One region of the Pseudoalteromonas sp. 2CM41L genome, then DNA from elsewhere that is predicted to be linked to it. Evidence: predicted binding sites of a transcription regulator. Region 1 holds the regulator's gene; the other holds the start of a gene.
What was found. The regulator MetJ, encoded in region 1, represses methionine synthesis genes. The targets are predictions, from matches to a motif close to TAGACGTCTAGACGTCTA.
Positions count from the first base shown of each region.

Region 2: a site for MetJ is predicted at 1,825-1,842, ahead of metK (methionine adenosyltransferase). Genes of this name have one in related genera too.

Region 1 is NZ_JALNTN010000020.1:16,188-20,762, reverse strand. Features, by position in the region: gene MTF64_RS17885 (malic enzyme-like NAD(P)-binding protein) at 292-1,533, shown strand; gene metJ (met regulon transcriptional regulator MetJ) at 1,595-1,915, opposite strand; gene metB (cystathionine gamma-synthase) at 2,184-3,431, shown strand; gene metL (bifunctional aspartate kinase/homoserine dehydrogenase II) at 3,438-4,575, shown strand, end outside.
Region 2 is NZ_JALNTN010000014.1:94,076-98,650, forward strand. Features, by position in the region: gene MTF64_RS15390 (hypothetical protein) at 1-263, opposite strand, end outside; gene metK (methionine adenosyltransferase) at 572-1,723, opposite strand; gene tkt (transketolase) at 2,028-4,019, shown strand; gene MTF64_RS15405 (pyrimidine/purine nucleoside phosphorylase) at 4,276-4,575, shown strand, end outside.

The sequences.
Region 1 (4,575 bases):
GTTTTTAACGGTGATAAACGCGCCATATTGGTGCATTTTACTATTTTAATATTCTGCTATTTTACAAAAATATTGGCAGGGCAAAATGAACCTCAAAAAGCACTTTTTGAATGAATTTTTATTTGTTTAATATTGATAACTTTTAGCGAAGTTGCTGATAAATCACTTAAAATTAACGGATATAGCATATAACAGGATAGACCTGATATTGCTTGGAATTTAAAAATAATAAGAGTATCTTAGCCCCATACTCCCTCTCACTTAACTTAAATTGCAGGATACCATCGCGTTATGTCAGATTTTCGTGAACAAGCATTACACTACCACTCTCACCCCGTTCCAGGCAAAATCAGCATTGAGCTAACAAAACCAGCCGAAACGGTGCAAGACTTAGCATTAGCATACAGCCCTGGTGTTGCAGAGCCTGTGCGCGAAATTGCAGCAGACCCAGCCAATGCATATAAATATACCGGTAAAGGTAATATGGTTGCGGTGATCAGTAATGGTACGGCAATTTTAGGTTTGGGTAATTTGGGGCCATTAGCCTCTAAACCTGTTATGGAAGGTAAGGCGCTTTTATTTAAACGTTTTGCTGGCTTAGATTCTATTGATATTGAAGTTAAGCATCGCACCACCGAAGACTTTATAAATACAGTGGCTAATATTGCCGACACGTTTGGTGGTATTAACTTAGAAGATATTAAAGCGCCAGAGTGTTTTGAAATTGAAAAAGCACTTATTGAGCGTTGCAGTATTCCGGTTTTTCATGATGACCAACACGGTACCGCTATTGTAACTGCGGCAGGTATGCTTAACGCCTTAGAAGTGCAGGGCAAATCAATAGAAGATGCCATTATTGTATGTTTAGGTGCAGGCGCAGCAGCGGTTGCTTGTATGGAGCTGTTAATTAAGTGTGGTGCACTGCGCGAACATATTTATATGCTAGACCGCAAAGGGGTTATTCATACTCGCCGCGATGACTTAAACGAATACAAACAGCTTTTTGCTAACAATACAGATAAGCGTACTCTACAAGATGTAATTGCTGATGCTGATGTGTTTGTAGGTGTATCGGGTCCTAACTTACTTGCACCTGAAGATCTAAAACTAATGGCCGATAAGCCAGTGGTGTTTGCATGTTCAAACCCAGATCCTGAAATTGCACCTGAGCTTGCGCACAGTGCACGTAAAGACTTAATTATGGCAACGGGGCGTTCTGATTTCCCTAACCAAGTTAATAATGTTTTATGTTTCCCGTTTATTTTCCGTGGTGCACTTGATGTACGTGCAAGCGCAATTAACGATGAAATGAAAATAGCCGCTGTTGAAGCTATTCGTAGTATTGCTAAAGAGCCAGTGCCTGAGCAAGTATTAAAAGCAGCGGGTGTAGAAAAGCTCGAATTTGGTGCAGATTACATTATTCCTAAACCGATGGACCCGCGTTTATTACCACGTATAGCCAAGGCGGTTGCTATTGCTGCTGTTGAATCGGGCGTAGCACAAATTGACTTACCGGAAAATTATATGGCGTAATATATAGCGCTTAAACAAAAAAACCTCAGCATGCTGAGGTTTTTTTGTTTAAAAAGACGTTTTATTCTTCGTCTAAAATAGGCACTTCTAAACCCATTTCTTGCATTATTTTTTTAACTTCTTCAGGTACTTTTTCTGCGTTATCTTTACGTAGGTCATCATCATTAGGTAATGGCTGGCCTGTAAAGGCATGCAAAAACGCTTCGCATAGTAACTCGCTGTTTGTTGCATGACGCAGGTTGTTTATTTGACGACGTGTACGCTCATCAGTTAATACTTTTAATACATTTAGCGGGATCGAAACGGTGATCTTTTTAACTTGCTCTGATTTTTTCCCGTGTTCTGCGTATGGGTGAATATACTCACCATTCCATTTAGCCATAAGATGTATCGTTGCCTCAGATTATTAATTTCTCACACGGCGTAAAAAGCGTGTAAATATGCGTGAAATTCTATCGTTTTAAAAAAGATAGTCAAATAATAGATAGCAATCTATCTTAATAAGCTGGCTGTAATAGTAAATACAGCCTCATTGAAGCTTTACACATCTGTTATTTTTAGCCATCTAGAGCTTTAAAAGCTTTGACTTATTATAATGGATAACTTACTCTTTTAGACGTCTAAACATCCAAATTAATCAGGTGACGAATATGAGCGAAAAAAACAAAGCAACCATTGCTGTACGAAATGGGGTTGATGCCGATAAACATCATGGCGCCGTTGTACCGCCAATTTATTTATCGACGACTTATTCGTTTGCCGATTTTGATACTAAGCGCGCATACGACTATGGACGCAGTGGTAATCCTAATCGCGATATTTTAGCTGACACTCTAGCAGAGCTTGAAGGTGGCGCACGCGGAATTATTACTGCTACGGGCATGGCAGCAGTGCACTTAGCCACACAGTTATTAAATAACGATGATACATTGGTTATTCCTCACGATTGTTATGGCGGCAGCTACCGTTTATTTACGTCGTTAGAAAAGCGCGGCTTGCTTAAACTTAAAGTACTTGATTTAACTAAACCAGAAAGCCTAGAACAAATTTTAACCATTAAACCTAAATTAATTTGGATAGAAACACCAAGTAACCCTGTGCTGCGCCTAACGGATATTAAAGCCGTGACGGATATAGCAAAACAGTGCGGTGCATTAGTGGCCGCCGATAACACCTTTTTATCACCGGCATTACAAAACCCAATTAAGTTTGGCGTAGATATTGTTGTGCACTCAACCACTAAATATATAAACGGCCATTCTGATGTTGTAGGCGGTGCAGTTGTTGCTGCAACACAAGAGCTTGGTGATGAGCTTGCTTGGTGGGCCAATAACATTGGTATTACCGGCGCACCATTTGATAGCTATTTAACGTTACGTGGTTTACGTACTTTAAATGTGCGTTTAAAACAGCACCAAGAAAATGCCCTGGCAATTGCTAAATACCTAGAAAGCTCTGAGTATGTTAGCCAAGTTTACTACCCAGGCCTTGAATCGCATCCTCAACATGCGCTTGCTAAAGCCCAACAGCTCGGGTTTGGTGGTATGGTTAGTTTTGATATTAAAGGCGATGTGAATGATGCTGCGGCGTTTTTAACAAGCCTTAAAGAATTTAGCTTAGCAGAATCGTTAGGTGGAGTTGAGAGTTTAATTTGTCATCCTGCGACCATGACTCACGCAGGTATGGACGCTCAAGCACGTTTAGAGGCGGGTGTGGGCGATACGCTAATTCGTATTTCGGTCGGTATTGAAGATGTAGAAGACCTACTGGCTGATTTTGAACGTGTATTTAACTTAGTTAAACCTGGGCAAAATAAAAATGTAGGGCGCGTTGGTAAAGCTGCAGGCAATGCCAATGGTGATGTAAAGCAGCAGGCTGCTCATCCAGCGTTGTGGTGATTGAGTATGGTAAACAGTGTACATAAATTTGGCGGCTCGAGCTTAAGCTCGGGCGAGCGTTATCAAAGTGTGGCAAAAATAATTATTGGCCACACACAGCCTGGCGATTGCGTGGTTGTATCTGCTGCGGGTAAAACCACCGATACATTGGTTTCGCTGTGGCAAAGTTATCAACAACAAGATAAGCAAGCCGTTGCTGATATTTTGCTGCAATTGAGTAATCACCAAACAGCATTAATTGAAGAGTTATTAAAAGCCGGTGCTAAACACACGGCTTTAGCTGTGTTAGCGCAAGAGCTAAGTGATGTAGCGGAGCAAGCCAGCAAGCAGCAGTTGCAAGAGGCAGCCTTACTGGCGCATGGTGAGCTGTGGTCTGCGCGATTATTAGCAGCCTATTTAGCGCAATTAAACATTCAAGCGTGTGCTCATGATGCTAGAGCGCTGTTTAGTGTAACAAGCGGGGAGCTTTTGCATGCGCAAAATAAACAGCAATGCAGCCAAGTCATTGATGCAAATAAGATTAACGTAGTAACAGGGTTTATCGCAGCAAGTGCTGATGGTAAAACAGTTACGCTTGGGCGCAATGGCAGTGATTACAGCGCCACCTTATTGGCTAATTATTGCGACGCACAAAATGTATGTATTTGGACTGATACGCCAGGGGTATTTAGTGCCGACCCACGTAAAGTTGAAAAGGCGATTAAGTACAACAAGGTGTGCCGTGAACAAGCTAACTTATTAGCTCGATTGGGTAACCCTGTGTTACATGCTAAAACGCTTTCGCCTTTAAAAAACAGTAATATTAAACTGGCTGTACGTAGTAGTTTTGATGTGCAAACTGCCCCTACCGATATTGTAAAACAAGGCAAAGCTAAGCAAAAACGGTTTATTACTACATTACAAAACGTTGATTTACTGCTCGTTGAAGGCCTTAACGCGGGTGAAGTGGCGCATGTTAGCCAGCTTATTCAGCACAGCCTTCATCATTTTATACACAACGGCGATACATACTTAGTTGTGCCCGCAGGTGCAACGCATCAAGTAGTGAGTTATTTTGCTGGGCGAGCAAATATCAGCGAGTCTAATTTAAATGGCTGCGCGGTGGTTGCGCCTACGCAAGATGTTTATACACTAAGTACATTAG
Region 2 (4,575 bases), on a different contig from region 1:
TCACGCTGACTAGCTGCGCTAGGGCTCTGAGTGGGCAACTCACCTGTGGCTTGTAACTTACTTTTAATGCCTAGGCTTGCCAGTAATTTGGCCTGCTTTAAGGCTTTGTCTTTATTGCTAGGTGCAAAGAGTGCTTTGCCATTAAAAAACTGAGTTACCTTATCTTCAGACGTTTTTAGCTTACTTGCTAAATTTACGCAGGCCGTTTTAGCCTCAGTGCCCTCGGCGAGTCCTACAAACATAACGCGAAAATTATTGGCCATTTACTTATCCCTTAAGCTTTTATTATGCAAAGAGTATATACCTAAAACCGTACGAAATTCGAGGGCTAGCTAATACCAATTTAATTCAAAACACGATTAGTTTAGCGTATTAAATAGCGCACTGATTGCGTTAAAATTATTTATATAAAATAACTGTACGCCGTAAATTCCTTTGTTATTGCACTATTTACTGGGTGCTACGATAAACAACTAAATTAATGCAATTGATATAAATAGTATAATTAGCCTTTGCTTTAGATATAAAAACGGCCCTTAAAAGGGCCGTTTATTATTTAATGCATTTTGGCTTAAAGGCCAGCAGCTGCGCGAAGTGCGTCTGCTTTATCTGTACGTTCCCATGGGAATTCGTCACGACCAAAGTGACCGTATGCCGCTGTTGGTTGGTAAATTGGGCGCTCTAAATCAAGCATTTGAATTAAGCCGTAAGGGCGTAGGTCAAAGTGCTCACGAATAAGCTCAATTAAACGACCTTCTTCAAGCTTGCTTGTACCAAAGGTTTCAACGCTGATAGAGGTAGGCTCTGCTACACCAATTGCGTAAGATACTTGTAGCTCACACTTATCAGCAAGGCCTGCAGCCACTACGTTTTTAGCTACGTAACGTGCAGCGTATGCAGCTGAGCGGTCAACTTTTGATGGATCTTTACCTGAGAAAGCACCACCACCGTGACGTGCCATACCACCGTATGTATCTACGATGATTTTACGACCCGTTAAACCACAATCGCCCATAGGTCCGCCAATTACAAAGCGACCCGTTGGGTTAATGAAAAATTTAGTCGCGCTAGTAATAAGCTCTGCAGGAAGTACCGGCTTAATGATGGTTTCCATCACGGCTTCTACTAAGTCATTTTGCGAAATTTCTTCAGCGTGCTGAGTAGAAAGCACAACTGCATCAATACCTACTGGCTTGCCGTTTTCGTATGCAAAAGTTACTTGAGATTTTGCATCTGGGCGTAACCAGTTAAGCTCGCCGCTTTTACGTACTTGCGCTTGGCGCTGTACTAAACGGTGTGAGTAAGTAATTGGCGCAGGCATCAGTACTTCTGTTTCGTTACATGCATAACCAAACATTAAGCCTTGGTCGCCAGCACCTTGTTCTTCTGGGCTAGTACGGTCAACACCTTGGTTAATATCAGGAGACTGCTTACCAATTGTGTTTAAAATTGCACACGAGTCTGCATCGAAACCCATGTCTGAATGCGTGTAGCCAATTTCACGTACTGTTTTACGTGTAATTTCTTCAATATCAACCCATGCGCTAGTGGTAATTTCACCACCAACCATAACCATACCGGTTTTTACGTAAGTTTCGCACGCAACACGGGCATGAGAGTCTTGCTCTAGGATAGCATCAAGTACCGCATCAGAGATTTGATCGGCGATTTTATCCGGATGACCTTCAGAAACAGATTCAGAAGTAAATAAATGTTTTGCCATTGTATTTCTGCTCACAAATATTGCGCTTCACAAACGTCGGTATTAGCGCTAAAAAATTAAGGGGCGTATTTTATCTAAAACAAAACACCTTGCATAGTGTTTTTACGCCTAGACGTCTAAATAAAATGAGTAATAACTTTTTGGTCTTAAAAAATATTCATAATAGCCCATTTTTATAGGGTTTTTAATTGCACACTGCACCCACATTAAGTAAGAATGGTTGCTATAACAGCTCTTAAGTTACTTAAGGGTATTAACGAACACATAAGTACCCGCGCAAATACACATAAAGGTAGGAGAATTCATGCCATCTCGCAAAGAACTTGCAAATGCTATTCGCGTCTTGTCAATGGACGCAGTACAAAAGGCCAAATCTGGCCACCCTGGAGCCCCTATGGGCATGGCCGATATCGCAGAAGTATTATGGCGCGATTATCTAAAGCATAATCCAACTAATCCAGAGTGGGCTGACCGTGACAGATTTATTCTTTCAAATGGCCACGGTTCAATGCTTATCTATTCTCTATTGCACCTAACTGGTTACGACTTACCACTTGATGAAATTAAAAACTTCCGTCAAATGCATTCTAAAACGCCAGGCCACCCTGAGTACGGTTATGCACCAGGAATTGAAACTACTACGGGCCCGCTAGGTCAGGGGATCACAAATGCGGTAGGTATGGCGATTGCTGAAAAAGCGCTTGCTGCACAATTTAACCGTGAAGGCCACGACATTGTTGATCACTACACGTATGCATTTATGGGTGACGGTTGTTTAATGGAAGGTATTTCTCATGAAGCATGTTCACTTGCTGGCACATTAGGCCTTGGCAAGTTAGTAGCTTTTTGGGATGACAACGGTATTTCAATCGATGGTGAAGTAGAAGGTTGGTTTAGCGACGATACACCAGCACGTTTTAAAGCGTACGGCTGGCATGTAATAAGTGACGTTGATGGCCACGACAGCGATGCTGTTAGTGCTGCAATAGCAGAGGCTCAAAGTGTTACCGACAAACCATCACTAATTTGTTGTAAAACAGTGATTGGTTACGGTTCACCTAATAAATCTGGTAGCCACGATTGTCACGGCGCGCCATTAGGTGATGACGAAATTACAGCGTCTCGCGAATTTTTAGGCTGGTCTGGCGGTGCATTTGAAATCCCTGATGATATTTACGCACAGTGGGATAGCAAAGAAAAAGGTCAACAGCTTGAATCTAGCTGGGACGAAAAATTTGCAGCATACGCAAAGGCATTCCCAGAGCTTGCAGCTGAATATAAGCGCCGTATTAATAACGAACTTCCAGGCGATTGGGCTGAAAAATCTCAAGCGTACATAGAGCAACTACAAGCAAACCCTGCAAACCCTGCATCTCGTAAAGCGTCGCAAAATGCATTAAATGCATTTGGCCCGTTATTACCAGAATTCATGGGTGGCTCAGCCGATTTAGCTGGATCAAACTTAACAATTTGGGATGGCTCTAAAGGGCTAACTGCAGACGATGCAAGCGGTAACTACGTTTACTACGGTGTACGTGAGTTTGGTATGTCGGCAATTATGAATGGTATTGCCCTTCATAAAGGCTTTATTCCTTACGGTGCAACGTTCTTAATGTTTGTTGAATACGCAAAAAATGCGGTACGTATGGCTGCACTAATGAAGCAACCAAGCATTTTTGTATACACGCATGATTCAATCGGCCTAGGTGAAGACGGTCCAACTCACCAACCGGTAGAGCAAATTGCTAGCATGCGTTTAACACCAAACTTATACAACTGGCGCCCGTGTGACCAAGTTGAGTCGGCAATTGCATGGCAACAAGCTATTGAGCGTAAAGACGGTCCTACATCACTTATCTTTACTCGCCAAGGCCTTGAGCAACAAGCGCGTGACGCTCAGCAATTAGCTGATGTTAAAAAGGGTGGTTACATCCTTAGCTGTGACGGCGAGCCAGAGCTAATTATTATTGCAACAGGTTCTGAGGTGCAACTAGCACAAGACTCTGCAACAGAGCTACGCAGCCAAGGTAAAAAGGTACGTGTTGTATCTATGCCATGTACTGATGTATTTGAAGAGCAAAGCGCACAGTACAAAGAAAGCGTACTACCGGCAGCCGTTACACGCCGCGTAGCAGTAGAAGCAGGTATTGCTGATTACTGGTACAAGTACGTGGGCCTAAATGGCGCAGTAGTAGGTATGACTACCTTTGGTGAGTCGGCACCTGCTGGTGAGCTGTTTGAGCACTTTGGCTTTACAGTAGAGAACATTGTAAATAAAGCAAACGAACTGTTTTAATAGTTAGCTTTAATATTTAAAAGCCCGCCCTGTGTAAAACAGGGCGGGCTTTTTTTTTGCTAACTGAGTTATAAAGTGGCGTAGTAGCCTTAAGATACTTGAATCACACTGCTTGAAATACGTAGTACTTTTTTGGCTTAAAGCCTTTTGAGTTTTAATTTCAGATGAGTAATTTTCACAGCGCTTTTCTTGCAAGGCTATGACCTATCAGGCAAGGTGGTGGCCGATTAAATAAAATAATACAACAGGAGTGAGGATGTCTCAGTTTGAAAATGTAAGCGTAATTAAAAAAGCGAACGTGTATTTTGACGGTAAAGTATCAAGCCGTACCGTGGTATTTAACGATGGCACAACCAAAACGCTAGGTTTTATGCAACCAGGTGAATTTGTATTTGATACCAGTAAAAAAGAACTCATGGAGCTATTAGGCGGCCAGTGGGACATTTTATTACCTGGCGAAACGCAGTGGAAAACATTTATCGCGGGCGAATCATTTAATGTTGATGCCAATGTTAGCTTTAAAGTAAAAGTGAGTGATTTTGCTGACTATTGCTGT